DNA from 3 places in the Leclercia sp. LSNIH3 genome. Region 1 is predicted to be linked to each of the others. Evidence: riboswitches for the same ligand, from Rfam matches in the RefSeq annotation. Region 1 holds a riboswitch; each other region holds the start of a gene.
What was found. Region 1 has a riboswitch for thiamine pyrophosphate ahead of thiM (hydroxyethylthiazole kinase). Riboswitches for the same ligand answer to the same signal wherever they lie in the genome.
Positions count from the first base shown of each region.

Region 2: another riboswitch for thiamine pyrophosphate. It lies ahead of thiC (phosphomethylpyrimidine synthase ThiC); the one in region 1 lies ahead of thiM (hydroxyethylthiazole kinase).
Region 3: another riboswitch for thiamine pyrophosphate. It lies ahead of thiB (thiamine ABC transporter substrate binding subunit); the one in region 1 lies ahead of thiM (hydroxyethylthiazole kinase).

Region 1 covers NZ_CP026387.1:4,047,044-4,056,833, reverse strand. The annotation lists gene C3F35_RS19620 (FGGY family pentulose kinase) at 1-538, shown strand, start outside; gene C3F35_RS19615 (RbtT/DalT/CsbX family MFS transporter) at 647-1,870, shown strand; gene fbaB (class I fructose-bisphosphate aldolase) at 1,963-3,015, opposite strand; gene thiD (bifunctional hydroxymethylpyrimidine kinase/phosphomethylpyrimidine kinase) at 3,122-3,922, opposite strand; gene thiM (hydroxyethylthiazole kinase) at 3,919-4,689, opposite strand; TPP riboswitch at 4,725-4,821, opposite strand; gene C3F35_RS19595 (hypothetical protein) at 5,100-5,576, shown strand; gene C3F35_RS19590 (diaminobutyrate--2-oxoglutarate transaminase) at 5,803-7,185, shown strand; gene C3F35_RS19585 (pyridoxal phosphate-dependent decarboxylase family protein) at 7,204-8,670, shown strand; gene C3F35_RS19580 (polysaccharide biosynthesis tyrosine autokinase) at 8,720-9,790, opposite strand, start outside.
Region 2 covers NZ_CP026387.1:2,188,679-2,198,468, forward strand. The annotation lists gene nfi (deoxyribonuclease V) at 1-479, opposite strand, end outside; gene hemE (uroporphyrinogen decarboxylase) at 489-1,553, opposite strand; gene nudC (NAD(+) diphosphatase) at 1,594-2,367, opposite strand; gene C3F35_RS10600 (Rsd/AlgQ family anti-sigma factor) at 2,463-2,960, shown strand; TPP riboswitch at 3,014-3,122, shown strand; gene thiC (phosphomethylpyrimidine synthase ThiC) at 3,200-5,095, shown strand; gene thiE (thiamine phosphate synthase) at 5,095-5,730, shown strand; gene C3F35_RS10615 (HesA/MoeB/ThiF family protein) at 5,723-6,478, shown strand; gene thiS (sulfur carrier protein ThiS) at 6,462-6,662, shown strand; gene thiG (thiazole synthase) at 6,664-7,434, shown strand; gene thiH (2-iminoacetate synthase ThiH) at 7,431-8,564, shown strand; gene C3F35_RS10640 (PTS sugar transporter subunit IIB) at 8,856-9,161, shown strand; gene C3F35_RS10645 (PTS lactose/cellobiose transporter subunit IIA) at 9,165-9,482, shown strand; gene rpoC (DNA-directed RNA polymerase subunit beta') at 9,653-9,790, opposite strand, start outside.
Region 3 covers NZ_CP026387.1:1,676,736-1,686,525, forward strand. The annotation lists gene C3F35_RS08130 (sugar efflux transporter) at 1-1,135, opposite strand, end outside; gene sgrT (glucose uptake inhibitor SgrT) at 1,239-1,391, opposite strand; gene sgrR (HTH-type transcriptional regulator SgrR) at 1,479-3,134, shown strand; TPP riboswitch at 3,171-3,270, shown strand; gene thiB (thiamine ABC transporter substrate binding subunit) at 3,338-4,288, shown strand; gene thiP (thiamine/thiamine pyrophosphate ABC transporter permease ThiP) at 4,264-5,874, shown strand; gene thiQ (thiamine ABC transporter ATP-binding protein ThiQ) at 5,858-6,553, shown strand; gene C3F35_RS08160 (DedA family protein) at 6,560-7,327, opposite strand; gene araC (arabinose operon transcriptional regulator AraC) at 7,457-8,302, opposite strand; gene araB (ribulokinase) at 8,638-9,790, shown strand, end outside.

The sequences.
Region 1 (9,790 bases):
GGTGATGCAGCGGTGCGCCCAGCCATCGGAGGCCGTTGCGCTCGCGGCAGGCCTGCACGTAGTGCCGGAATTTTTAGGCAACCGCGCCCCCTTTGCCGATCCGCATGCCCGGGCCATTATCTGCGGGCTGGGCATGGAGCGCGATCTGGATAACCTGCTGGCGCTGTATATGGCCGGGTTGTGCGGCATCGGCTACGGACTGCGGCAAATCCTCGATGCCCAGCGCGCCTGCGGGGTCAACACGCGCAATATCGCCATCAGCGGCGGTGCGGGTCAGCATCCCCTGGTGCGGCAGATTCTGGCCGACGCCTGCGGAATGCCGATTTTAACCACCCAGTGCAGCGAGCCGGTGCTGTTGGGTTCCGCAATTCTTGGCGCCGTTGCGGGGAATATTGCCCCCTCCGTAACCGACGCTATGAAACAGTTTACCCATGTCGATCGCTATTATTCGCCAGACGACGCCTGGCAGGCTCTTCACCAGCGTCGCTATGACATTTATAAACAGCTCCAGCACACCGCCAAATTGATAAAAGAGTAACCACCCGGCGCTATTTTATTGCCGGGAAAAAGTAACGTTAATAATAAAAAAACACACTCCGAATTCATTTCGGAGTGTAACCACCTGTACGCTACAAACGAGGTTAATATGGCATTATCTCAAAAAAACTGGCTTGGATTACCGCTCAATTTACTGTGGGGATATCTGGCTATCGCCATCTTTATGACCGGCGATGGGTTTGAGCTGGCGTTTTTATCGCACTACATCAAATCGCTGGGCTTTACCCCGGCGCAGGCCTCGATGGCCTTCACCCTCTATGGCCTGGCAGCAGCCCTCTCGGCGTGGGTTTCAGGCGTAGTGGCGGAGATCATTACCCCGCAAAAAACCATGCTGATTGGCTTTGTGCTGTGGTGCATATTCCATGTGTTGTTCCTGGTCTTCGGTCTCGGGCAGTCAAACTATGCGCTAATGCTGCTCTTTTACGGCATTCGCGGCCTCGCTTATCCATTATTCCTCTATTCATTTATCGTGATCATTATTCACAACGTACGTGGGGAAAATACCAGCTCGGCGCTGGGATGGTATTGGGCGGTATATTCTGTCGGTATCGGCGTGGCGGGAAGTTATATTCCCAGCTTCACCATCCCCTATATTGGCGAGATGGGTACGCTGTGGCTGGCACTGGTATTTTGTCTGGCCGGTGGGATCATTGCTATGGTTTCTTTGCGCCAGGTTAAAGTCCCCGATCGCATGCATCATCTCTCCACCCGGGATAAATTTGCCGAACTTGGCCGGGCGGTGACCCTTATTTACACCAACCGCAATATTTTTCTCTCCGGCATTGTGCGCATTATTAACACCCTGTCGCTGTTTGGCTTTGCGGTGATCATGCCGATGATGTTTGTCGACGAGCTGGGGTTTACCACCTCCGAGTGGCTGCAGGTGTGGGCGGTCTTCTTCTTTACCACCATCTTCTCCAACGTTTTCTGGGGGATCGTGGCTGAAAAATTAGGCTGGATGAAGGTGGTTCGCTGGTTTGGCTGTCTGGGCATGGCGGCATCAAGCCTGGCGTTTTATTATATGCCGCTCCACTTTGGCCATAACTTTGCCATGGCGCTGGTGCCGGCCATTGCGCTGGGCATTTTTGTGGCAGCATTCGTTCCTATGGCGGCGGTCTTCCCCGCGCTGGAACCTCAGCACACCGGAGCGGCGATTTCGGTCTATAACCTGTCGGCCGGGCTGTCGAACTTCCTCGCCCCGGCCATTGCGGTGGTGCTGCTTCCCTACTTCAGCACCCTTGGCGTGGTCATCGCCTACACGGCGCTTTACCTGCTGGCCTTTGTGATTTGCGCCTTTATTCGCGTCGAGTAGCCGGGGTTTAACCTCGCGGTTGCGCCGGAAAAAACCCCGATCGGCGTAATATGATTTAAACGGCCCGCTTGATAAAGAGGCGGGCCGCCTGCTCAGGCGATGGTAATTTTCTTATCCAGATAGACATCCTGCACGGCGTTAATCAGCTTCACGCCGTCGGCCATCGATTTTTTAAACGCCTTGCGTCCGAGGATCAGCCCCATGCCACCGGCACGTTTATTGATCACCGCCGTACGCACCGCATCGGTGAGGTCGGTTTCTCCCCCTGACGCACCGCCGGAGTTGATAAGCCCCGCGCGGCCCATATAGCAGTTCGCCAGCTGGTAGCGCACCAGGTCGATAGGGTTATCGCTGGTCAGTTTGCTGTACACGCGGTCGTCGGTATAGCCAAATTTGACCGCTTTGTAGCCGCCATTGTTTTCGGCCATTTTCTGTTTGACGATATCTGCTCCGATGGTCGCCGCCAGATGGTTAGCCTGGCCGGTTAAATCGGCGGAAACATGGTAATCCGTTCCGTCTTTATTGAAGGCCGGGTTACGCAGATAGGCCCACAGCACGGTTACCATCCCCAGCTCATGGGCACGCTCGAAGGCAGCCGAGATCTCTTCAATCTGGCGGCGCGACTGCTCAGAGCCGAAATAGATGGTGGCACCTACCGCGACTGCACCCAAATTGAAGGCCTGCTCAACGCTGGCATAGAGGGTCTGGTCATATTCGGTGGGGTAGCTCAGGGTTTCGTTGTGATTCAGTTTCACCAGGAACGGAATACGGTGCGCGTAACGGCGGGAGACCGACGCCAGCACGCCGTAAGTAGAAGCCACGCAGTTACAGCCCGCCTCGATCGCCAGTTCCACGATGTTCTTCGGATCAAAATAGAGCGGGTTGGCGGCGAAGGATGCGCCCGCAGAGTGTTCCACACCCTGATCCACCGGCAGGATCGACAGATAGCCGGTTCCGCCCAGACGCCCGGTGTTATACAGCGTCTGCATATTGCGCAGCACCGCCGGTGGGCGGTTGTTGTCCACCATTACGCGGTCAACGTAATCGTGGCCAGGAAGATAAAGTTGGTCGGCTGGAATGGTCATACAACGATGCTGTAACAGGCTGTCGGCATCTTTGCCAAGCAATTGCGTAATATCAGTCATGGTTTTCCTCCCGTCAGTGCCGACGGCGCGTCGGCATGTTTTATCCAGGCTCACAGGATTGTAAGCCCTTTAAGCCTGGTCTGCGGGTCGTCAAATTACCAGCCGTCTACCACCATGCATGAAAATGATGCACCGGGCCTGCACCATGCCCGACCTCCAGAGTGTCAGCTTGTGCCAGCGCACGGGAGAGCCAGATTTTCGCCTCCTGCACCGTCTCTGCCCAGCTTTGGTGCCGTGGGCGCAGCGCCGCCAGGGCAGCAGAGAGCGTACAGCCCGTGCCATGGGTATTTTTCGTTTTGACACGCGGGGCGGTAAAGCGCATGGCGCCATCACGGGTAAACAGCCAGTCGGGGCTTTCGGCATCGTCCAGATGACCGCCCTTCATCAGCACCGCCTCGCACCCCATCGCCAGCAATGCCTGGCCCTGCGCTTTCATCTCCTGCTCGCTGCGGGCATGAGGCGCATCCAGCAGCGCCGCCGCTTCGGGCAAGTTGGGCGTGATCAGCGCCACCTGCGGCAGTAACTTTTTACGCAGCGTGTCAACGGCGGAGGGAGACAGCAGCGGATCGCCGCTTTTCGCCAGCATCACCGTGTCCAGCACCACGTTTTTTACCTGATGTCGCAGCAGCTGCTCTGCTACGGCCTCGACGATATCCGTTTCGGCCAGCATGCCGATCTTGGTGGTGTCGATGCGCACATCGCAGAACACCGACTCCAGCTGTGCCGCCACGAAATCAGGTTCGATACGATAGACCGACTGCACCCCACGGGTGTTCTGTGCCACCAGGGCGGTGATCACCGAGCAACCATAGGCCCCGAGCGCCGAGAAAGTTTTCAGGTCGGCCTGGATCCCGGCGCCGCCGCTTGGGTCAGTGCCGGCAATAGTGAGCGCATTAATCCGTTTCATCGTTGCGCTCCCAGTTCCCACAGGGCATCAAGAAAAGCCGGGGCAAAACTGCCCGGCCCTTTGCTGTGCGCGGCAGCAAGCGTACCGGCCCGTTTCATCCAGCCACAGGCGGCGGCGATGTTATCCAGCCGGTCGCCCGGCAGTGAACAGCTGGCCGCCACCACCGCTGACAAGGCGCAGCCGGTCCCCACCACCCGGGTCATCAGCAGATCGCCGCCAGTGAGGGTCTGGGTACGCAGCCCGTCGGTCACGTAATCGACCTCGCCGGTCACCGCCACAATCGCGTTGGTTTGCCGCGCCAGCGCCTGGGCTGCTGGCAAGGCACTGGCGGCCGTATCAGTGGTATCCACCCCACGCCCGCCTGCGCTCATCCCGGCGAGGGCGAGGATTTCAGAGGCATTGCCGCGAATGGCGGCCGGTTTCAGGGCGAGGATTTGCTGGCAAAAACGGGTCCGGTACGTCAGCGCGCCAACGGCCACCGGATCGAGCGTCCAGGGCTTGCCTGCCGCCACTGCACTTTCAATCGCCCGGCGCATCGCCTGGGCACGCGGTGCGGTCAGGGTACCCACGTTGATCAGCAGCGCATCGGCAATCGCGGAAAACTGTTCGGCCTCTTCGGCTTCAATCACCATCGCCGGTGAGGCACCGAGAGCCAATAACACGTTGGCGGTAAAGGTCTGCACCACGTCATTGGTCATGCAGTGGGTCAGCGGAGAGCGGGTTCGGAAATGGTGTAAGGCGTGTAAATTGAGCAGGTCAGGCTGCATGGTATCGCTCCTGCCTTGCGCGAAGAAGCGATAGCCCGGAGGGCATCTGACTTCCCTACGCTGGCATTATCCAGATCAGGTGGTACGGGTATTTCTCAGCCTTCACAAAGAAGGGCACCCCGAGTCAAATTACATAATAAAATATAACGATGGCAGCGTAGAGGATGCGTCTGCCAATAGCAAGAGCCATTCAGGTGCTCCTTGTCTTCACCAGGATTGCTCTCATCTTTTTAGCTATTCGTGCTAAATGTGATCTCTATCAACTAGCAAAACTTCATGTTCCGCGATAGTCATCCTCCGCCACATATAGTTTCTTTTATAGAAACGACATAAGCATGGCTACGCACAGAAAAATGGCTAACTTAATGATTAGGCAAGGAATATTTCCTTATTTTACTAAAGGTTAATGTATGAAAAAGATTTTGTTGGTGGGTATGGTCGCTGCGCTTCTTGCGGGTTGCGTCTCTGAAGAGCAGCGGTTAGCGCAGTGTGAAGCAAAAGGCGTCAGCCGGGATGCGTGCTATATCGCAGACCAGAACCGTCAGGCCGCAATCAATGCCGCCGCTGAAAAACAGGCTTTAGAGAATGCCCATAATGCCGTACAACATGCGCAGGCGGCTCATGTTGCCGACCCGTTGCGGGAAGCCTCTTTTAGCGCCAATGGCATCAAAGCCACCATCAATAATGGTTTTACCCAGGCCACCATCAACGGCAAAAAAGCCAGCGTGAAGCGTTTAAATGCTAACTTCTACGAAATTCGCGGTGCCGGTTATATCCTGTCGATTACCCTCGATGAGGACGGCGTCACCGATGCGTCATGGAATAGAACCCATGGTCGCGATCATGGAATTCTGAACGTTGTCCAAAGTAGTCCTAAAGCATTCTAAAATACCCCACTTTTTTCCCCGGCGTGCCCCCCAGGAAACATCAGTCGCCATGCGGGGTTACGGCTTACGCGCGTTGATTCAACGCGCGTAACAAAACGATAAACAATTAACCATTGAGCCTTGCGCAAAAAGGCTCTATATTGGCCGCGATTTTTGATGCCCTTCTCATTTTCTTAATTAATTATTCAATCGTGGCCACGTGCTGAGCTGCGGTTGTAGGAGTGATATGATGACGGATAAAGTCCGTATTGATACTTTGAATGCCTCTTCTTTCAAAACCAACGAAACCTATCTGGCCCGTCAGGCCGACATGGAATCCAATGTCAGGAGTTATCCGCGCAAGCTTCCTTTAGCCATTACTAAGGCGAATGGGGTGTGGATCACCGATGCGGATAACAAAGAGTATCTTGATTGCCTGGCCGGAGCGGGAACGCTGGCGCTGGGTCATAACCATCCTGATGTGCTGAAAAGCATCCAAAGTGTCATTACCAGCGGCTTGCCGTTACATACCCTGGATCTGACCACGCCGTTGAAAGACGCGTTCTCAGAATACCTGCTCTCTATGCTGCCAGGTCAGGGTAAAGAGTACTGCCTGCAGTTTACCGGCCCATCCGGCGCAGACGCCGTTGAAGCCGCACTGAAGCTGGCGAAAAAAGTCACTGGCCGTAGCGGCATTATCAGCTTCTCCGGTGCTTATCACGGCATGACTCACGGCGCACTGTCCGTGACCGGCAACCTGTCGCCGAAAGAAGCCGTTGACGGCATGATGCCAGAAGTGCAGTTCATGCCATATCCGCACCAGTACCGCTGCCCGCTGGGTATCGGCGGCGAAGCGGGCGTGAAAGCCCTGACCTACTACTTCGAAAACCTGATCAACGACGTCGAGAGCGGCGTGCGTAAACCGGCTGCCGTGATTCTGGAAGCCGTACAGGGCGAAGGCGGCGTGAACCCGGCGCCGGTTGAGTGGCTGCAGCGCATCCGTAAAGTGACCGAAGAACATGGCATCCTGCTGATCCTCGACGAAGTGCAGGCAGGCTTTGCCCGTACCGGTAAATTCTTCGCCTTCGAACACGCAGGTATCCAGCCAGACATCATTGTAATGTCCAAAGCTGTCGGTGGCGGTCTGCCGCTGGCCGTGCTCGGTATCAAAAAGCAGTTCGATGCCTGGTCTCCGGGTCACCATACCGGCACATTCCGTGGCAACCAGCTGGCGATGGCTACTGGCCTCACCACCCTGCAGATCCTTAACGAGCAGAACATCGCTGATAAAGTTGCCGCCCAGGGCGAGTGGCTGAAAGCGAAGCTGGTTGAGCTGCAGAAACGTTATCCGGTAATTGGTCACGTGCGCGGTCTGGGCATGATGATCGGCATCGAGATTGTTAAACCGCACGAAGCTGCCGACCATATGGGCTGCTTCCCGGGCGACGGCGAGCTGTCTGCGCTGATCCAGAAAAAATGCTTCGAAGCCGGTCTGATTCTGGAGCGTGGCGGCCGTAACGGTAACGTTGTGCGCCTGCTGCCTTCCCTGCTGATCAGCGATCAGGAGCTGAACGTGTTCCTGGACAAATTTGAGCAGGCACTGCTTGCTGCGGGCGTTCGCCCAGTCTAACCGGAGACAATGGATACAATGTCAGATTTAAACCCGATTTTGTCGTCGTCGGCGCAAAGCATCGAAGCCTATCAGCAGGCGATCGAGCAGAGCACTCAGGCGGTTATGCAGTGGCTGAAACAGCCGGAAATGTACCAGGGTAAAACGGTCGCCGAATTGCGCGAACGTATCAACCTGGATTTCAGCCCGGAAGGGTTGGGCAACGAGACCGCCATCGAGCGTGCCGTTGAATATTTCCTGAAGGACAGCCTGGCGGTGCACCATCCGCAGTGTGTGGCGCACCTCCACTGCCCAAGCCTGGTGGTAAGCCAGGCGGCGGAAGTGATGATCAACGCCACTAACCAGAGCATGGACTCCTGGGATCAAAGCCCGTCTGCGACCATTATCGAGATAAAACTGATCGAGTGGCTGCGTACCCGTCTGGGGTACCAGCCAGGCGACGCCGGTGTCTTCACCAGCGGCGGCACCCAGAGCAACATGATGGGTCTGATGCTGGCGCGCGATGCTTTCTTTGCGCGTCAGGGCCACTCCGTCCAGCAGGATGGGCTGGTGGGCGATCTGCGTAAGATCCGGGTGCTGTGCTCCGACAGCGCGCACTTCTCCGTACAGAAGAATATGGCGCTGATGGGCCTCGGCTATCAGTCTGTTATCCAGGTGAAAACTGACGAATGTTCGCGCATGGATCTGACCGATCTGGCTGCGAAAATCGCGCAGTGCAATGCCAACGGTGAACAGATTCTGGCGATCGTTGCCACCGCAGGAACCACCGACGCGGGCGCTATTGATCCGCTGCGGGCGATTGCGGAACTGGCGGCGAAGCAGAATATCTGGGTTCACGTGGATGCGGCCTGGGGCGGCGCACTGCTGATGTCTGAGAAGTATCGCGATTACCTCGACGGTATCGAGCTGGTGGATTCCGTTACCCTGGACTTCCACAAGCAGTTCTTCCAGACCATCAGCTGCGGTGCATTCCTGCTGAAAGAAGCGCGTCACTATGAGCTGATGCGCTATCAGGCGGCTTACCTGAACTCTGAGTTTGACGAAGAGGCTGGCGTACCTAACCTGGTGTCCAAATCGCTGCAGACCACCCGTCGCTTTGACGCGCTGAAGCTGTGGATGAGCCTGGAAGCGCTGGGCCAGAAGAAATACGCGGAGATCATCGATCACGGTGTGACCATGGCGCAGCAGGTTGCCGCGTATGTCACCGAACAGCCACTGCTGGAACTGGTGATGCCACCACAGCTGGCGAGCGTGCTGTTCCGCTTCCGCCCTGAACTGAACCTGGACGATGCGGCCATCGCGCTGCTCAACCAGAGAATCGGTGATGCGCTGCTGGAATCTGGCCGTGCCAACGTCGGTGTGACTGAGCATAACGGTGTCACCTGCCTGAAGCTGACCCTGCTGAACCCAATCGTGACGCTGGAGGATGTTAAAGTCCTGCTGTCACTGGTCGAACGCACGGCGCACGAGCTGCTGGCGAAGTAAGTTATTCAACCCGGCAGCGCTCTGCCGCCGGGTTTATTCCCCTTCCCCTTTAACAGGGTTTTTTCTCTTTATTCTCGTTTTGCGCAGAGGCGTAACCGTAGGCGTCATAGGCTGTGCTGTAATAGCTGACGGACGATTTCACCACGTCATTCAGAATCGCGCCTTTAATTTTGACGCCCATCTGCTGTAAACGCCCGTAGCTGACCTGGATCTCCTTCACGGTCGTTATGTTGTTACGCGCCACCAGCAACGTAGAAGCAGCAACACTCCCCACCACTGCCGCATCCGTCACCGCCAGAATGGGTGGGGTATCGACGATGACCATGTCGTAACGCTCGCTTGCCCATGCCATGAATTCACGAAAACGTCCGTGCATTAACAGCTCCGACGGATTTGGCGGATATTGTCCACAGGTCACCACATCGAAGTTGCCGCTGGTATAGGTTTGCACGGCATCATCAAAGGCCACTTTGCCTGACAGCACATTCGATAACCCTTTCTCATTACTGAGCGCGAAAATCTTGTGCACGTAACCTTTGCGCATATCCGCATCGATAAACAGCACCCGTTGATCTATCTGTGCGACCAATGCCGCCAGCGAGGTACTGACCAGCGTTTTACCGCAATCCTGGCTCGGCCCACTAAACATCAGGATGTTGTTTTCCGCATCCATCATCGCAAAATGCAGGCTGGTGCGTAATCCACGTACGGCTTCAACAAAAATGTCCATCGGCCTGACCACCGGCAAAAAAGGCACTCTCGTGGTTTTATGCCGGATGTAATAGCGTAAGAAAGACTTACCGCCCAAGGAGGTTTTGTTGCTTAGCCATTCGGAATGCGGCAAGGTGGCATAGACGTTTATCCCCTCGCTTTCGAGCTGCTCCGGGCTGGTAATGCCGCGATTCAGGGCCGCTCTTGCCAGCACCAGTCCCGTAGAGATAAAAAATCCTGTCAGGGTGAGTAACAGAATTATCATCGACTTACGCGGTTTTATTGGAGCCGGTTGCGTCACCGCCGGGTCAATAATTCGCACGTTGCCAATGGCGCTCGACTGGGAGATATTAAGCTCCTGCTGGCGAGTAAGCAGCTGGAGATAAACTGCACGACCGGTGTCCACATC
Region 2 (9,790 bases), 1.9 Mb from region 1:
GCCAGCTGTTCGCCTTTGTCCATCAATGGCGCCAGCGCGCCGGGTTCAGCCGACAGAGGTTCAAACTTACCGCAGAGACGCTTTTTCGCTACCCCGATGGTCGGGACATCCACCAGCAGGCCAAAATGGCTGGCGACGCCGAGACGGCGCGGATGGGAGATCCCATGGCCATCTACGAACAACAGGTCGGGTCTTTGCGAAAGCTGATCCCACGCGGCCAGCAGCGCGGGATATTCACGAAAAGAGAGGAAGCCGGGGATGTAAGGCATGGTGGTGGCGATACGCGCTACCTGATACTCGACCAACTCCAGTTCGGGCCAGGTCAGCAACACTATCGCCGCCCGCGTTACCTCTCCGCCCTGCTCAAACCCGACATCCGCCCCGGCAATCAGCGCGGGTGGGTCTTTATCCAGCCGGTCTTCACGGGATACCGACGCAGCGAGTTTAAGTTGTTGAGCGCGAAGTGACGCAAGATCCATAACGACTCCTTACAGGTGATACTGGGCAGAAAGTCGGTGCACCGCCTCCACAAACACGCCTGCATGTTCTGGCGGAACATCCTGATGAATACCGTGCCCCAGATTAAACACATGGCCTTCGCCCTGACCGAAGCCCGCCAGAATGGTCGCGACTTCTTCTTCAATACGGGCGGCCGGAGCATACAGCATAGACGGATCCATGTTGCCCTGCAGGGCGACTTTGTCTCCCACGCGACGGCGCGCATCGGCAATATCGGTGGTCCAGTCGAGGCCCAGCGCATCACAGCCGGTTGCAGCCAGGGCTTCGAGCCACTGACCGCCGCCTTTGGTAAACAGGGTCACCGGCACGCGGCGACCTTCGTTTTCACGCAGCAGGCCATCAACGATTTTATGCATGTAATAGAGCGAGAACTGCTGATAGTCGCGGCCTGTCAGCACCCCACCCCAGGTATCAAAGATCATCACCGACTGCGCGCCCGCTTTGATCTGCGCGTTCAGGTACAGGGTGACGCTTTTCGCCAGCTTATCCAACAGGGCGTGCAGCGCCAACGGATCGGCATACATCATCTTCTTGATCACGGTGAAGGCTTTGCTGCTGCCGCCTTCAACCATGTAGGTCGCCAGCGTCCACGGGCTGCCGGAGAAACCGATCAGCGGCACTTCGCCTTTCAGCTCGCGGCGAATGGTGCGCACCGCATTCATCACATAACCCAGCTCTTGTTCCGGGTCCGGGATCGGCAGGTTGTCGATGTCCGCTTTGCTCTTGATCGGCGAGCTAAAGCGCGGGCCTTCGCCGGTTTCAAAGTACAGACCCAGCCCCATGGCGTCCGGGATAGTCAGGATGTCGGAGAAGAGGATCGCCGCGTCCAGCGGATAGCGGCGCAGCGGCTGGAGCGTCACTTCACAGGCCAACTCCGCGTTTTTGCACAGCGACATAAAATCGCCCGCCTGCGCGCGCGTGGCTTTGTATTCCGGCAAATAGCGGCCCGCCTGGCGCATCATCCATACCGGGGTGATATCAACGGGTTGGCGCAGCAGCGCACGCAGATAACGATCGTTCTTCAGTTCGGTCATTTTTGCAGTTCCTTAAGCGTCTTATCCCCAGTGTAACATGTCACACATCGTCAGCCCGACACATTGCCACGGTATCTTCTATCAGGCGGCGCGCCACGGTACCTGCCGGGGGAAGGAGCGGTAAGTTGTCATAGCGATACCAGTCGGCTGCCAGCAGCTCTTTCGGATCGATGACGATCTCGCCGCTGTCGTACTCGGCCATAAAGGCGGTCATCAGCGATTGCGGAAACGGCCACGGCTGAGAGGTGACATAGCGTAGATTCTTCACCTTAATGCCGCTCTCCTCCATCACTTCGCGCGCGACAGCCTGTTCCAGGGTTTCGCCCACTTCGACAAATCCGGCCAGAACGGTATGCACCCCGTTGCGATGGCGGGTATGTTGCGCCAGTAAGATGGAATCATCCCGGCGGATAGCGACAATAATGCACGGCGCGATTTGCGGGTAATAGCGTTCCCGGCAGTGGCTGCAGAGCATCGCCCACTCGGTTTTGCTGGGGTGCATGGTATGGCCACAGTAGCCGCAGAATTTATGCGAACGATAAAACTCGGCCAACTGCACAGCCCGACCCGCCAGCTGGAACAAGCCGACATCGAGATCGAGCACCTGGCGCACCGATCCCATATCGTGACGACGATTTTGTTGGATCAACCACACAGAATCGCCCTTCCACTCACCAATATTTAGTGCGTGTTGCCCCGCAAGATCGAAATTTCCGGCCTCGCCATATGGTAATTCACCACCGGGCAACCATAATTTTTGTTCATGGCTGACTAACCACCAGCCGCGATCCGATTTTTCAATTATACGATCCATATCTATTGCACTACCTTTGCTTCACAGGCATGTTGGTAACAATACTATTACATTTTGGGTGGGCAGCTTTTAATCTTAACCTTGCGGAGTCAAACATGCTAAACCAGCTAGAAAACCTGACAGAGCGCGTTGGCGGATGTAACAAACTGGTCGATCGCTGGCTGCACGTGCGTAAACATCTGCTTGTTGCCTACTACAATCTCGTTGGCATTAAGCCTGGCAAAGAATCATATATGCGCCTGAACGAAAAAGCGCTGGACGATTTTTGTCAGAGCCTTGTTGATTACCTCTCTAACGGGCATTTCAATATTTATGAGCGCATTATCCGTGACCTGGAAGGTAACAGTCCGCAGTTAGCTGCCACCAGGCTCTACCCCCAGCTGGAAGCCAATACTCAGCAAATCATGGATTACTACGACTCCACGCTGGAGAACGCCATCGATCAGGATAACTATCTGGAATTCCAGCAGGCGCTTTCCGATATCGGCGAGGCGCTGGAGCAACGCTTTACGCTGGAAGACAGCCTGATCGCCCTTGCGCTGGATCACAATCTGAAAGCGAGCAACGAAGATAACGTCGCCCGACCGGCTTGAGTTATTTCTCGTTAACGCGTAATTTACATTCACAGCTCCCGTTGTAGGGGAGCCTATTCTTGTCGGAGTGCCCAGTGCGAAAGCCGGGCTGAGACCGTTAATTCGGGATCCGCGGAACCTGATCAGGTTAAGACCTGCGAAGGGAACAAGAGTCAATTTATTGCATCGCCCAACGGGCGATCTCCTCTTGCTTCATCCGTCGTCTGACAAGCCACTTCCTGAACTTACTGGAACGAGCTATGTCTGCCACTAAAATGACCCGCCGCGAACAGCGCGCACACGCCCAACACTTTATCGACACTCTCGAAGGCACTGCTTTCCCTAACTCGAAACGCATCTATCTGACAGGTTCGCAGGAGGATATTCGCGTGCCGATGCGTGAGATCCAGCTCAGCCCGACGTTAATCGGCGGCAGCAAAGAGAACCCGCAGTTTGAAGAGAACGAAGCCGTACCGGTCTATGATACCTCCGGCCCGTACGGCGATCCGGCGATCGCTATTAACGTCCAGCAGGGTCTGGCGAAGCTCCGCCAGCCGTGGATCGAAGCCCGTGACGACAGCGAAGCCCTGAACGAGCAAAGCTCGGCTTACACCCGCGAGCGCCTGGCCGACGACGGTCTGGACGATCTGCGCTTCACCGGCTTGCTGACACCGAAGCGGGCCAGAGCGGGCAAATGTGTAACCCAGCTGCACTACGCCCGCAAAGGGATCGTAACGCCGGAGATGGAATTTATCGCCATTCGCGAAAACATGGGCCGCGAGCGTATTCGTGGCGAAGTGCTGCGCCACCAGCACCCGGGCGAAGGCTTTGGTGCCCGCCTGCCGGAGAACATCACCCCGGAATTTGTGCGTGACGAAGTGGCCGCTGGCCGCGCCATTATCCCCGCCAACATTAACCACCCGGAATCAGAGCCGATGATCATCGGACGTAACTTCCTGGTGAAAGTGAACGCCAATATCGGTAACTCGGCGGTGACGTCCTCCATTGAGGAAGAGGTAGAGAAGCTGGTCTGGTCCACCCGTTGGGGCGCGGATACGGTAATGGACCTCTCCACCGGCCGCTATATCCACGAAACCCGCGAGTGGATCCTGCGTAACAGCCCGGTGCCGATTGGTACGGTGCCCATCTACCAGGCGCTGGAGAAGGTTAACGGCATCGCGGAAGATCTCACCTGGGAAGCGTTCCGCGACACCCTGCTGGAGCAGGCCGAGCAAGGCGTTGACTACTTCACCATCCATGCGGGCGTGCTGCTGCGCTACGTGCCGATGACCGCTAAACGTCTGACCGGCATCGTCTCCCGCGGCGGCTCGATCATGGCGAAATGGTGCCTGTCCCATCATCAGGAGAACTTCCTGTATGAACACTTCCGCGAGATCTGCGAAATCTGCGCCGCGTACGATGTTTCCCTGTCGCTGGGCGATGGCCTGCGTCCCGGTTCCATTCGCGATGCCAACGACGAAGCGCAGTTTGCCGAGCTACACACCCTGGGCGAGCTGACCAAAATCGCCTGGGAGTATGACGTGCAGGTGATGATTGAAGGCCCGGGTCACGTGCCGATGCAGATGATCCGTCGCAACATGACCGAGGAGCTGGAGCACTGTCACGAGGCACCCTTCTATACCCTGGGGCCACTAACCACCGATATCGCACCGGGTTACGACCACTTCACCTCCGGGATTGGCGCGGCGATGATCGGCTGGTTCGGCTGCGCCATGCTCTGCTACGTCACACCGAAAGAGCACCTCGGCCTGCCGAACAAAGAGGATGTGAAGCAGGGGCTGATCACCTACAAGATTGCCGCTCATGCCGCAGACCTGGCGAAAGGCCACCCGGGCGCGCAGATCCGTGATAACGCCATGTCGAAAGCGCGCTTCGAATTCCGCTGGGAAGATCAGTTCAACCTCGCCCTCGACCCCTTCACCGCCCGCGCCTATCACGACGAAACCCTGCCGCAGGAGTCCGGCAAAGTGGCGCACTTCTGCTCCATGTGCGGGCCAAAATTCTGCTCGATGAAAATCAGCCAGGAGGTACGTGATTATGCTGCGGCGCAGTCCATTGAAGTAGGGATGGCGGACATGTCGCAAAGCTTCCGCGCCAAAGGCGGCGAAATCTACCTCAAAAAAGAGGAGGCCTAATGTACCAGCCTGATTTCCCCCCCGTACCCTTTCGCCTGGGGCTGTACCCGGTGGTCGATAGCGTGGCGTGGATCGAACGTCTGCTTGCGGTCGGCGTAAAGACAATCCAGCTGCGTATCAAGGATAAACAGGATGACGAGGTCGAAGCCGATATTATTGCGGCCGTTGCCCTGGGGCGTCGCTACGATGCCCGCCTGTTCATCAATGACTACTGGCGACTAGCGATTAAGCATCAGGCTTACGGCGTGCATCTGGGTCAGGAGGATCTGGAAAGCACTGAACTGGAGCTTATTCGTGCCGCCGGTTTGCGCCTCGGCGTCTCGACCCATGACAACATGGAGATCGACGTGGCGCTGGCGGCGCGCCCATCCTACATCGCCCTCGGGCATGTATTCCCGACCCAGACCAAACAGATGCCTTCAGCCCCGCAAGGGCTGGAGCAGTTAGCCAGCCATATTGAACGCCTTGCGGATTACCCCACCGTTGCTATCGGCGGCATCAGCCTGGAACGCGCCCCGGCGGTGCTGGCAACCGGGGTAGGAAGTATTGCGGTGGTCAGCGCCATTACCCAGGCCGATGACTGGGAGGCGGCAACGGCACAGCTACTGCAACTGGCGGGGGTGGGCGATGAATGACCGTGACTTTATGCGCTACAGCCGCCAAATCCTGCTGGAAGATATCGCCATTGACGGGCAGCAAAAGCTGCTCGCCAGCCGGGTCCTGCTGGTGGGCCTCGGCGGGTTAGGCGCGCCGGCGGCACTGTATCTGGCCGGAGCCGGGATCGGCACCCTGGTGCTGGCCGACGACGACGACGTTCATCTGAGTAATTTGCAGCGCCAGATCCTGTTTACCACCGATGACGTCGCCCAGCCAAAGGCGCACGTGACGCAGCGTCGGCTACAGCAACTCAACCCGGATATCCGGCTGATTGCCCTGCAGATGCGCCTGGAAGGCAACGCGCTGCAGGAGGAGATCGCTCGCGCCGACGTGGTGCTGGACTGCACCGATAATATGGCCACCCGTCAGGCAATTAACGCCGCTTGCGTGCTGCTCAATACCCCGCTCATCACTGCCAGCGCCGTGGGCTTTGGCGGGCAGATGATGGTGTTGACGCCGCCCTGGACGCAGGGCTGCTACCGCTGCGTGTGGCCGGAGGATGACGAGCCGCAACGCAACTGCCGCACCGCAGGGATCGTCGGGCCGGTGGTTGGCGTGATGGGCACCTTGCAGGCGCTGGAGGCGATCAAACTGCTCAGCGGCATCGAGACAACGCGCAATACGCTGCGCCTGTTCGATGCCCGGACAGGGAGCTGGCGGCAACTGGCTTTACAGCGTGCCAGCGGCTGTCAGGTGTGTGGAGGGCAGCATGCGGATCCTGTTTAACGACGAACCGATGCAGTGCGGGGATGACTTAACCGTCGCCACCCTGCTCCACCAGCTGCGCCAGTTAAAACCCGGGGTCGCGCTGGCCCTGAATCAACAGATCCTGCCGCGTGAGCAGTGGGATAAACAGCAGGTCCGCGAAGGCGATCAGATCCTGCTCTTTCAGGTGATTGCCGGAGGCTGAGATGTTACGTATTGCTGATAAAACCTTTGATTCGCATCTATTTACCGGCACCGGGAAGTTCGCTTCGCCGCAGCTGATGGTGGAGGCGATTCGTGAGAGTGGCAGCCAGCTGGTGACGCTGGCAATGAAACGGGTCGATCTGCGTAATCACAATGACGCCATTCTGGCGCCGTTGCTGGAAGCAGGTGTAAGCCTGCTGCCCAATACCTCCGGGGCCAAAACCGCGGAGGAAGCGGTGTTCGCCGCCCGGCTGGCGCGCGAGGCGCTGGGGACCCGCTGGCTGAAGCTCGAGATCCATCCCGATGCCCGCTGGCTGTTGCCCGATCCCATCGAGACCCTGAAAGCGGCAGAGATGCTGGTCAAAGAGGGGTTCACGGTGCTGCCCTACTGCGGTGCCGATCCGGTGCTGTGCAAACGACTTGAAGAGGTGGGTTGCGCGGCGGTGATGCCGCTCGGCGCGCCGATAGGCTCCAATCAGGGTCTGGAAACCCGCGCAATGCTGGAGATCATCATTCAGCAGGCAACCGTACCGGTGGTGGTGGATGCCGGGATCGGCGTGCCCAGCCATGCCGCACAGGCGCTGGAGATGGGCGCCGATGCCGTCCTGGTCAACACTGCCATTGCTGTCGCTGACGATCCGGTCACTATGGCGCGAGCCTTCCGCCTGGCGGTGGAAGCCGGTGTGCTGGCCCGTCAGTCTGGCCCCGGTTCGCGAAGCGTTGAAGCCCAGGCCACCAGCCCGTTAACCGGATTTCTGGAGGCCTTCTCATGAACACTTTTACCGATCGCTGGCGCCAGCTCGACTGGGACGATATTGGCCTGCGCATCAACAGCAAAACCCCTGCGGATGTTGAGCGCGCCCTGAATGCCCGGCAGCCGACGCGCGAGGATATGATGGCCCTGCTCTCCCCGGCCGCCAGCCGCTATCTGGAGCCGATGGCGCAGCGGGCGAAGCGCCTGACCCGCCAGCGCTTTGGCAACACGGTGAGCTTTTATGTGCCGCTCTATCTCTCAAATCTGTGCGCCAACGATTGTACCTATTGCGGTTTCTCCATGAGCAATCACATCAAGCGCAAAACGCTGGATGAAAATGAGATTGCCCGGGAGTGTGCTGCCATCCGCGAGATGGGTTTTGAGCACCTGCTGCTGGTTACCGGCGAACACCAGACTAAAGTGGGAATGGACTATTTTCGTCGCCATATCCCGGCCATTCGTCGCCAGTTCGCCTCGCTGCAAATGGAGGTTCAGCCTCTTTCTGAGGCCGAGTATGGCGAGCTTAAAACGCTGGGGCTGGATGGCGTGCTGGTCTATCAGGAGACCTACCACGAGGCGGTGTATGCCCGGCACCATCTTAAAGGTAAAAAGCAGGACTTCTTCTGGCGGCTGGAAACGCCAGATCGGCTGGGCCGCGCGGGGATCGATAAGATCGGCCTCGGAGCATTGACCGGGCTTTCCGACAACTGGCGGGTCGACAACTTTATGGTGGCGGAACATTTGCTCTGGCTGCAGCAACACTACTGGCAGAGCCGGTACTCGATCTCCTTTCCACGGCTGCGCCCCTGCGCCGGGGGGATCCCACCGGCGTCGATCATGGATGAACGCCAGCTGGTGCAGACCATCTGCGCGTTTCGTCTGCTGGCACCGGAAGTGGAGCTATCGCTATCGACCCGGGAATCCCCCGCATTTCGCGATCGCGTTATTCCGCTGGCCATTAATAACGTCAGTGCTTTTTCAAAAACCCAGCCAGGCGGCTATGCCGATGATCACCCCGAGCTGGAGCAGTTTGCGCCGCACGATAACCGTCGCCCGGAAGAGGTTGCCGGGGCGCTTAGCCAACAAGGATTGCAGCCAGTGTGGAAAGACTGGGATAGCTGGTTGGGACGCGCCTCGCAGCCGGGTTGAAAAAACCTGTAAGCCGATGAAATGTTTACGAGGCGTTACGTAACGTCATTAACGGGCGATTGTCAGCTCTCGCCCGGATTTTTTATGCTCATTACGTCAGCAGGGATGCTGACCAGGGCGGAAAGCTTCTTCCTCGTTTCGCCCTGCCTTCCCCCGCACTGTAACAGTTGTAACCGGTTTCAGAAAAAGCGGGTTTCTTTGTGATGACTCACACACAATCGCGGTAACGCGGTTGTCGAAGCGGGCCTCGCGGGATAATTATCAATAAACACATGTACATTGAGGCTGACTATGAAGAACATCGTTTTATGCTGTGCAGCGGGAATGTCCACCAGCATGCTGGTTCAACGCATGAAAGACGCCGCGCAGAAAAAAGGGGTCGAAGTAACCATCAAAGCCGTCCCGGTTGCTGAGTTTAAAGATGAACTTGCCGCAGCCGACATCGTGTTGCTTGGCCCGCAGGTCAAATACGAACTCAATAATCTTCAGGCACAGGCAGAGCCACTGGGCAAAAAGGTCGCGGTTATCGACATGATGGATTACGGCATGATGAAAGGCGATGCCGTCCTCGAAAAAGCCCTCAAGCTGCTGGAGTAAGTCATGGAAGATTTAGAAACCATCATTATGGAGCTGCTGGTGAATGCAGGTGCAGCCCGCAGTTCAGCATTAACCGCGTTGCAGATGGCGCGTAAAGGTGATTTTGCCGATGCGGAAAAGGCGATGGAAGAGTCGCGTGAATTCGTTAAGCATGCGCATACCATCCAGACGAAGCTGATTGGTATGGATGAAGGAACCGGCAAGCTGCCGGTCAACCTGATTACCGTTCACTCCCAGGATCATCTCATGAATGCGATGGTGATTCAGGATCTGGCGGGAGATATGATCGAGCTGTATCGCCGTTTGCCGCTGGTGAACTAATACGCCCGGTGGCGCTACGCTTACCGGGCCTGTAACAGCTTTAAACTCCTGGTCGGGTAAACGCAGCGTCCCCGGGCAACAATAACACCGAATAGCAGGCCAGATAACCACAGCGTATCAGGCAAAAAAAAACCCGCCGAAGCGGGTTTTTTTATGGGCTGACGTAACGATTACTCGTTGTCAGAACCGCCCAGGCCTGCGTTCAGCAGCTCTGCCAGGCTGGCAGATGCGTCTTCAGCAGTCACCTGTGGTGCAGCAGGGATTTCACCCGCTGCGCGACGGCGCATACGATCCTGGTGGTACGCATA
Region 3 (9,790 bases), 2.4 Mb from region 1:
AGATGGCTGCAATCACCCAGTACACCACGGCATGACCATAGCTTTGCACCAGCGCCCCCTGAATAATCCCCGCAAGAATCACGCCGGTTGAAATACTGTTGGTAAACAGCGTAGTGGCTGAACCTGCCCGCCCCGGCATTAGATCCTGGAACCAGAGCATGCCAATCCCGGCGACGATGCCGATAAAGACCGCGTTAAACAGCTGCAGGGCAAGTAACGCTTCATGGCTGTGAAAGAGGATCAGCCCAAAGTAGAACAGCACGCCCGCCGCCACCGCAATCACCATCATCCGCCGCTTACCAAAGTATTTGACGTAATAGCCAGCAAGGATCATTGCCGGGATCTCCAGCCCGGCGGCGGTACCCATTAAGATCCCGGCCAGCTTATCCGGTAAGCCCAGATCGCTGCTGATCCACAGGGGCATGTCGATGATGTACATGGTGTTGCAGGTCCACATCAGGGTGGAGGCGATAAACAGCCGGCGGACGTTTTTGTCTTTCCAGCCACTGATCTGCGTCACCGGTACGGCACTCGCTGATTCCACCCGGGAAACCGACGGCAGCGCGAAGGCTATCAGCCCCAGACTGATAGCAAAAATGGCCGCCGCAATAGAAAACATGACGGTAAAGCCATAGTTAAGCGCCAGCATAAAGGCCAGCGGCGGGCCAATAACCCACGCCAGCGACAGCTGGGCACGCATTACCGAGCTGAACATCACCACTTCACGCGCCGAGCTGTCGGCATATTCCCGCGCGAGGGCAAACAGCTGCGGCATGGCGGTATTGGCCAGCGAAGCCAGCAGTACGCCGCAGGTCAATAAGGTCAGGTAGTGACGGTTAAAGGCAAACAGCAGCGCGTTACAAATCGCCATCGCGCAGCAAAAGAGGATCAGCTTGCGGCGATCGCCCTGGCTGTCCGATCGTTTCGCCAGCCACAGACTGACCAGGATCCCGGCGACGGCATTGACGGTGTAAAAAATCCCTACCCAGAATGGCTGGGCGCCCACCTCACGGCTCAGGAACAGGCTCAGGGTCGGGGCTTGCAGCGCACCGGCGATGCCCATCATAAAAGCCACCACTAAAAAGGCGGCATAAACACCGTTCAGACGGCGTCCCATCGTCATTAACCAGAGCATTAACTGTTCCCTTTAGCGCAAGTGAAAACGAAAAAAGCCAGCAGATAATACCTGCTGGCGTGGTGATTCGCACCAATACTCAGTCACACATGATCGAAGCCATTCAGCGTTCCGAGGTCGACGGTGTCACCTCCCACTGCATCAGATCTTCCAGTATTTTCAGCTGCTGTTCTGCACACCGGCGGGCCAGCCAGGACACTCCCTTTGTCGCTGAGAAGTACTGTCGGTAAAACTGACGGGTGGTAGACCTCTTCATATTCACCTCCTCGCTTCATCGAAGTGAATTATTGGCTTAATATAGGGATTAATAAATTGCTGATTTTTTGTCAGGAGTTCCCCTTTTATGCCCTCTGGTCGTCTGCAACAACAATTCATTCGCCTGTGGCAGTGCTGTGACGGCCAGGCTCAGGTCACCACGCTCAGCGAGCTGGCCGAGTTACTCAGCTGTTCGCGCCGCCATATGCGCACCCTGCTGAACACCATGCAGCAACAGGGTTGGCTGAGCTGGGAAGCTGAAGCCGGGCGCGGCAAGCGTTCCCGCCTCACCTTTCTCTACACTGGCCTCGCACTGCAGCAGCAGCGGGCAGAAGATTTGCTGGAGCAGGATCGCATCGATCAGCTGGTGCAACTGGTAGGTGATAAGGCTGCGGTACGCCAGATGCTGGTCTCCCATCTGGGCCGCAGCTTCCGCCAGGGCAGACACATCCTGCGGGTACTGTATTATCGTCCGATGAAAAACTTGTTGCCGGGCAGCGCATTACGACGCTCCGAAACCCATATGGCACGCCAGATCTTCAGCGGGCTGATGCGCATAAATGAGGAAAATGGGGAACTCGAAGCCGATATTGCCCACCACTGGCAGCAACTTTCCCCGTTGCACTGGCGCTTTTTCTTGCGGCCGGGTATCCATTTTCACCATGGACGCGAGCTGGAGATGGCTGACGTCATTGCCACTTTGCAGCGCGCCCGCGAGCTCCCCCTCTATTCACACATTACCCGGGTCGAGTCCCCTACCGCCTGGACCCTGGATATCCATCTCTCGCAGCCTGACCGCTGGCTCCCCTGGTTGTTGGGGTATGTGCCGTCGATGATCCTGCCGCGCGAGTGGGAATCGATGCACAACTTTGCCAGTCTGCCGGTGGGTACCGGGCCGTATGCCGTATCGCGTAATAATAATAACCAGTTGAAGATCCGCGCCTTCGATGACTACTTTGGTTACCGGGCGCTGATTGACGAGGTGAACGTCTGGGTCTTGCCGGATATCAACGAAGAGCTGAGCGTCGGCCTGACGCTGGAGGGCCCGACCGAGGGAGAAAAGGCAGTGGAAAGTCGGCTCGAAGAGGGCTGTTACTATCTTCTGTTCGACGCCCGCTCCCATCGCGGCGCCAGCGCAGAGGTGCGTCAGTGGGTAAGCCAGATCCTCTCACCGGCCAATCTGATCTATAAGGCCGAGGAGGTCTATCAGTCATACTGGTTCCCGGCCTATGGCCTGCTGCCACGCTGGCATCACGCCCGCCCGGGACGCGGCGACAAACCGGCCGGACTGGAGAGCCTCACCCTCACCTTCTACCGCGAGCATATTGAACATCGGGTGATCGCCAGAATGATGAGTGAACTACTGGCCGCCGAGCAGGTGACGCTGAATATTCAGGAGGTCAGCTATGAGGAGTGGCATCGCGGCGAGGCGGTGAGCGACATCTGGCTCAACAGCGTCAATTTCACCCTGCCGCTCGACTTCTCGCTGTTCTCGCATCTGTATGAAGTCCCGCTCCTGCAACACTGCATTCCCCGCGACTGGCAGCAGGACGCCGCCCAGTGGCGCGCAGGCGAGATGAACCTTGCCGCCTGGTGCCAGCAGTTGCTGTCCCAGCAGGCGATTGTCCCGCTGATCCACCACTGGCTGATGATCCAGGGGCAGCGCAGTATGCGCGGCTTACGCATGAATACCCTGGGCTGGTTTGACTTTAAATCCGCGTGGTTTGCCCCACCGGAACCATAATACTTTCGTAATATTCACCAAATCATTACAATACCGCCGTTCTCAACGGGGTGCTACGTGCAAGCGTGTGCTGAGAAAATACCCGTCGAACCTGATCCGGATAACGCCGGCGAAGGGATTTGAGGCTGTCGCTCAAAATCCTTTGCCACTCTCAAATACAGAGGTGCAAAGTGTTCAAAACTGTTCTTTCCCTGCTGGCGCTGATGGCGCTGCCTGCCGTTGCCAGCCCTGTCCTGACGGTCTATACCTACGACTCCTTCGCCGCCGACTGGGGCCCAGGCCCGGCGGTCAAAAAAGCCTTTGAAGCCGACTGCAACTGCGAGCTGAAATTCGTGGCGCTGGAAGATGGCGTCTCGCTGCTGAATCGCCTGCGTATGGAAGGTAAGAACAGCAAAGCCGACGTGGTGCTGGGTCTCGATAACAACCTGCTGGAAGCGGCAACGCAAACCGGGTTGTTCGCCAAAAGCGGCGTGGCGACCGATGCGGTTAACATCCCTGGCGGCTGGAAGAACGACACCTTTGTGCCTTTCGATTACGGCTACTTCGCCTTCGTGTATGACAAAAACAAGCTGAAAAACCCGCCGAAGAGCCTGAAAGAGCTGGTGGAAAGCGATCAGAAATGGCGTGTGATCTACGAAGATCCACGCACCAGCACGCCGGGGCTGGGTCTGCTGCTGTGGATGCAAAAAGTGTACGGCGATAAGACCCCGGAAGCCTGGCAGAAGCTGGCCGCCAAAACCGTCACCGTCACCAAAGGCTGGAGCGAAGCCTACGGTCTGTTCCTGAAAGGGGAAAGCGACCTGGTGCTGAGCTACACCACCTCTCCGGCGTATCACATTATTTCGGAGAAAAAAGAGAACTACGCTGCTGCCGATTTTGCTGAAGGCCACTACCTGCAGGTGGAAGTTGCCGCCCGCACCGCCGCCAGCAAACAGCCGGAACTGGCAAGCAAGTTCCTGAAATTTATGGTCTCGCCGTCGTTCCAGAATGCGATCCCGACCGGCAACTGGATGTACCCGGTAACTGACGTCGCCTTACCGGCCGGTTTCGACACGCTGGTGAAACCGCAAACCGCGCTGGAATACTCCCCGCAGGAAGTGGCCGGGAAACGTGCTGCCTGGGTCAGTGAATGGCAACGCGCCGTCAGCCGCTGATCGCCGGCTGGTTACTCCCGGGGCTGATAGCCGCCATCTTAATGGTCGCTGTCGCCCTGGGCGCATTTCTGGCGCTGTGGTTTAACGCGCCAGCCACCGACGTGACGGCGCTGCTGCACGATAGCTATCTGTGGCACGTCATCCGCTTCTCTTTCTGGCAGGCGTTTCTTTCTGCCCTGCTCTCCGTCGTGCCCGCCATATTTCTTGCCCGCGCCCTCTACCGCCGTCGCTTCCCCGGACGGCAGGTGCTGCTGCGCCTGTGCGCCATGACGCTGATACTGCCGGTGCTGGTGGCGATATTTGGCATTCTTAGCGTCTATGGACGTCAGGGCTGGCTTGCCGCCCTCTGCCAGGCGCTCGGGCTGGAGTGGACCTTCTCGCCTTATGGCCTGCAGGGCATCCTGCTGGCGCACGTCTTTTTCAACATGCCAATGGCGACGCGGCTGCTCCTGCAGGCGCTGGAGAATATCCCGGGCGAGCAGCGTCAGCTCGCCGCCCAGCTCGGGATGCGCGGCTGGTTCTTTTTCCGCTTCGTTGAATGGCCGTGGCTGCGCCGACAAATTCCGCCGGTGGCCGCGCTGATTTTTATGCTCTGCTTTGCCAGCTTTGCCACGGTGCTTTCGCTGGGCGGCGGGCCGCAGGCCACCACCATTGAGCTTGCCATCTATCAGGCCCTGAGCTACGACTACGATCCGGGCCGCGCGGCGCTGCTGGCGATGGTGCAGATGATCTGCTGCCTGGGGCTGGTGATGCTGAGTCAGCGGCTGGGTAAAGCTATCGCCGTGGGCAGTAACCAGTTGGCAGGCTGGCGCGATCCGCAGGACAGCCTGCGCAGCCGCCTGACCGATGGCTTGCTTATCACTCTGGCCCTGCTGCTGTTGCTCCCGCCGCTGCTGGCGGTGGTAGTGGACGGCCTGAATCTAAACCTGCTGTCGGTGCTGCAACAGCCGGTGCTGTGGCAGGCACTCGGCACCTCGCTGCGTATTGCGCTGGGGGCCGGTCTACTCTGCGTGCTATTAACCATGATGCTGCTGTGGACCAGCCGCGAACTGTATGCCCGTCAGGCCACAGTAGCCGGACAGGCGTTGGATCTCAGCGGGATGCTGATCCTGGCGATGCCCGGTATCGTGCTGGCGAGCGGTTTCTTCCTGCTGTTTAACAGCACCGTCGGCCTGCCCGAATCGGCGGATGGCATCGTCATTTTTACCAACGCATTAATGGCCATTCCGTATGCGCTGAAGGTGCTGGAAAACCCGATGCGGGATCTTGCTGCCCGCTATACCCTGCTCTGCAACTCGCTGGGAATGCACGGCTGGCAGCGGCTGAAGGTAGTTGAGTTGCGCGCCCTGAAACGCCCGCTGGCGCAAGCGCTGGCCTTTGCCTGCGTGCTGTCGATTGGTGATTTTGGCGTGGTGGCGCTGTTTGGCAATGATGATTTCCGCACCCTGCCATTCTGGCTGTACCAGCAGATCGGCTCGTATCGCAGCCAGGACGGTGCCGTCACGGCGCTGCTGCTGCTGTTACTGTGCTTTGCGTTATTTACCGTTATTGAGAAACTTCCGGGGCGTGATGCTAACACTCACTGATGTAACCTGGCTTTATCAACACCTGCCGATGCGTTTCACCCTGTCCGTGCGCCAGGGCGAACTGATTGCCGTGCTCGGCCCCAGCGGCGCAGGGAAAAGCACGCTCCTCAATCTTGTGGCCGGTTTTCTGCAACCGGCGAATGGCCGTATCACCATTGAGGGTCAGGACCATACCCATACGCCGCCCGCTGCGCGGCCGGTGTCGATGCTGTTTCAGGAAAACAATCTTTTCACTCATCTGACCGTGCGCCAGAACATCGGCCTCGGCATGCATCCGGGACTCAGGCTGAACGCCGGACAGCAGCAGAAGCTGAGTGATATCGCAGCGCAAATGGGGATTGGCGATCTGCTGGCACGGCTACCGGGCGAACTATCGGGAGGCCAACGTCAGCGCGTCGCCCTTGCCCGCTGCCTGGTACGTGAGCAGCCCATCCTGCTGCTGGATGAGCCCTTTTCCGCGCTCGACCCGGCGTTACGCCAGGAGATGCTGCTGCTGGTCAAAGAGGTGTGTGAACGCCAGAGCCTGACGATGCTGATGGTGTCGCACAGCGTGGAAGATGCGGTCAGAATCGCTCCGCGGTCTGTGGTGATTGCCGATGGCCGTATCGCCTGGGATGGCGATACGGAACAGTTAGCGAGCGGAAAAGCCAGCGCGTCGCGCCTGCTGGGGATCCACTGACGGCGGTCAGCGGCTCACCACCTTCAATAAGATCTCGCCGTAAACCGGCATCAGCGGGTGGCGGATCAGCACCACCAGCGCCGCCACAGCGATACCCAGGGTGACGGGGGCCAGCCAGAACAAGCGCCCACGCGGCAGGTAATGGCTCAGACGATCGGCAGACGCTTTTTTGCTGCGCCACAGCCGCCAGCAGAGCCATGCGGCCAGCCACAGCAGCAGCGCGGTCGCCAGCAGCAGCCACTTAAAGCCGCCGCTCTGCATCCCGGCAGGAATATCAATGGCCGCCCCGGCAAGAATACCCGGCAGAAAATAGATTGGGGGCCAGAACAGGCAACCCAGCAGATTTGGGATAATGAACTTGGCGACCGGCAGATCCAGCATTCCCGCCACCATCGGCACCAGCGGACGCGTCGGCCCGACAAAGCGCCCGACCAGAATGGTAAACATGCTGTGCTGGTGCAGGGCATGCTCGGTTTTATCGAGCAGCGCTTTGTTCTTCTTCATGAACGACCAGCGGTGGAGCGGTTTTTTAAAGCGCCAGCCCAGCCAGAATGAGATCCAGTCCCCGAGCAGACAGCCGACGATCCCCGCCAGCCACGCCTGCCAGAAGTTCACCTCGCCGCTGCCGATCAGAGCACCCAGCCCGCTCATCATCACCGTGCCGGGTAAAATCAGTCCGACCAGCGCCAGCGATTCAAGAAAAGCCACTAACGCCACAGCGATGAGCGAATAAGTAACGGACTGGGTAATGAAATGTTCCAGCAATGCCTGCATAACAGTTCCGGTCAGGTGACGAAGCAGGGATTCTGCGAAGAGAGGCCTGCTTCGTCAAGACAACAATTGTCTGAATAGTTTACCGGGTGTGAACGACATTCAGCGAATATGTTTAGTTTTATTTACCTTCTATTCACAGCCTGCACGGAATTCGCTCGGGCTGGCACCGGTGCATTTCTTGAACACGCGAGAAAAATAGAGTTGATCCTCAAAGCCCACATTGCGCCCGACAGTGGCAATGGGCATCCGGGTGGTACTGAGTAACAGCTTGGCCTGGCTGATGCGCTGATCCTCTCGCCAGCTCAGCACGCTCACCCCTAACTGCTGGCGAAACAGGTGCGAGAGACGCGAAGGCGACAGGCAGACATGCTGGGCTACGCTTGCGATATCAAACTGGCTATCTGCCAGATGATCGCTGATGTACTGGCAGGCTTCGCGCACCCGGTGATCCAGCGGCGGGTTAAGCGATTCGTTGATCGCCTCCATCCGGCGCAGCAGAAGCTGCTCCAGCAGGTTGATTGCCAGCAGCTCGGCGTAGCGTCCTCCGGCCTGTCCAGCCTCGATGATCTGGGCAAAGAGCTCACGAAACTGTGGCTGATGGACCTCATCAGGACGATAAAAACCGGTATGGGCAAACATGGATGGCCAGGCCAGCCACTCATGCCAGTAGGCGCGGGGGCGGAAATAGACCCACTGGTGATACCACTCGCGGGCATCGGGATGACGGCCATAGTGATGAATTTCGCCCGGTGGGAAGAGCAAAATATCCCCCGGACGGCAGACGAAGGTCTGATCGTTATTCTTGATCACCCCTTCCCCCCGCACGGTCAGGTTGAGGATATACCCCTTCATCCCCAGCGGTCGGTCAACGTAAAAATCGAGATAACCGTCCGCCTCAATGGGCGTCAGCCCCGCCACCAGATGGGCGTTAAATGAGTAGCCCGGCAGCAGGGGATCACTTTGTGTCTCAGCCATATTTTCAGTACTCCTGACGGTCCTGAAGGAAACCATTTGTCCATATCAACAAAAGCGGCATAAAAACCGGCCATCCAAAGCACAAAAAGGTATCAGGCTGCTTTTATGTCCACCATCATAACGCTTCCGTTGCGATTTAACCGTAACATCGAGCGGGTCGGCAGTAACAAAAGTGTCTATAACTACGGCAGAAATGTCCACATCCATTATTTGCACGGCGTCACACTTTCCCATGCCACAGCAAAATCATCCATAAGATTAGCGGATCCTGCCTGACGATTTTCCCCCTCACTCTCTAATGTTCATTCATATCTGTTTTTTGATGGAGCAACACCATGGCAATTGCGATTGGCCTCGATTTTGGCAGTGACTCAGTACGCGCCCTGGCAGTGGAGTGCACAACGGGTCAGGAGATAGCGACCAGCGTTGAGTGGTATCCGCGCTGGCAAGAGGGGCGCTTCTGTGATGCGCCGAACAATCAGTTCCGCCACCACCCGCACGACTATATCGAGTCGATGGAAGCGGCGATCAAAACCGTGTTGGCTGAATTAAGCGAGGCACAGCGCAGCCAGATTGTTGGCATTGGCGTAGACAGCACCGGTTCCACCCCGGCCCCCATTGACGCCGACGGCCATGTGCTGGCGCTGCGCCCGGAGTTTGCCGACAACCCGAACGCCATGTTCGTGCTGTGGAAAGACCATACCGCGGTGGAAGAAGCCGAGGCCATCACCCGTTTGTGCCATCAGCCGGGCAAAAGCGACTACTCCCGCTACATCGGCGGCATTTATTCCAGCGAATGGTTCTGGGCGAAGATCCTGCACGTCACCCGTCAGGATCAGCGCGTTGCCGAGGCGGCGGTGTCGTGGATTGAGCTGTGCGACTGGGTTCCGGCCCTGCTCTCCGGCACGACGCGCCCGCAGGATATCCGTCGCGGCCGCTGCAGCGCCGGGCATAAATCCCTCTGGCATGAGAGCTGGGGCGGTCTGCCGCCTGCCGCCTTCTTTGACGAACTCGATCCAATCATTAACCAGAATCTCAACTACCCGTTGTTTACCGATACCTGGACTGCCGACATCCCGGTGGGCACCCTCTGCGCCGAGTGGGCGGAACGCCTGGGCCTGCCGCAGCACGTAGCCATCTCCGGCGGTGCATTTGACTGCCATATGGGTGCGGTCGGTGCTGGTGCCCAGCCGAATACGCTGGTGAAAGTGATCGGCACCTCCACCTGCGACATTCTGACGGCAGATAAAGCAAGCGTCGGCGACCGCGCCGTGAAAGGTATCTGCGGACAGGTGGACGGTAGCGTAGTGCCTGACTTTATCGGCCTCGAAGCAGGTCAGTCTGCCTTCGGGGATATTTACGCCTGGTTTGGTCGCGTGCTGGGCTGGCCGCTGGATCAGCTGGCGGCTGCGCATCCCGAGCTGAAAACCCAGATCGACGCCAGCAAGAAACAACTCCTGCCACAGTTGACTGACGCCTGGGCCAAAA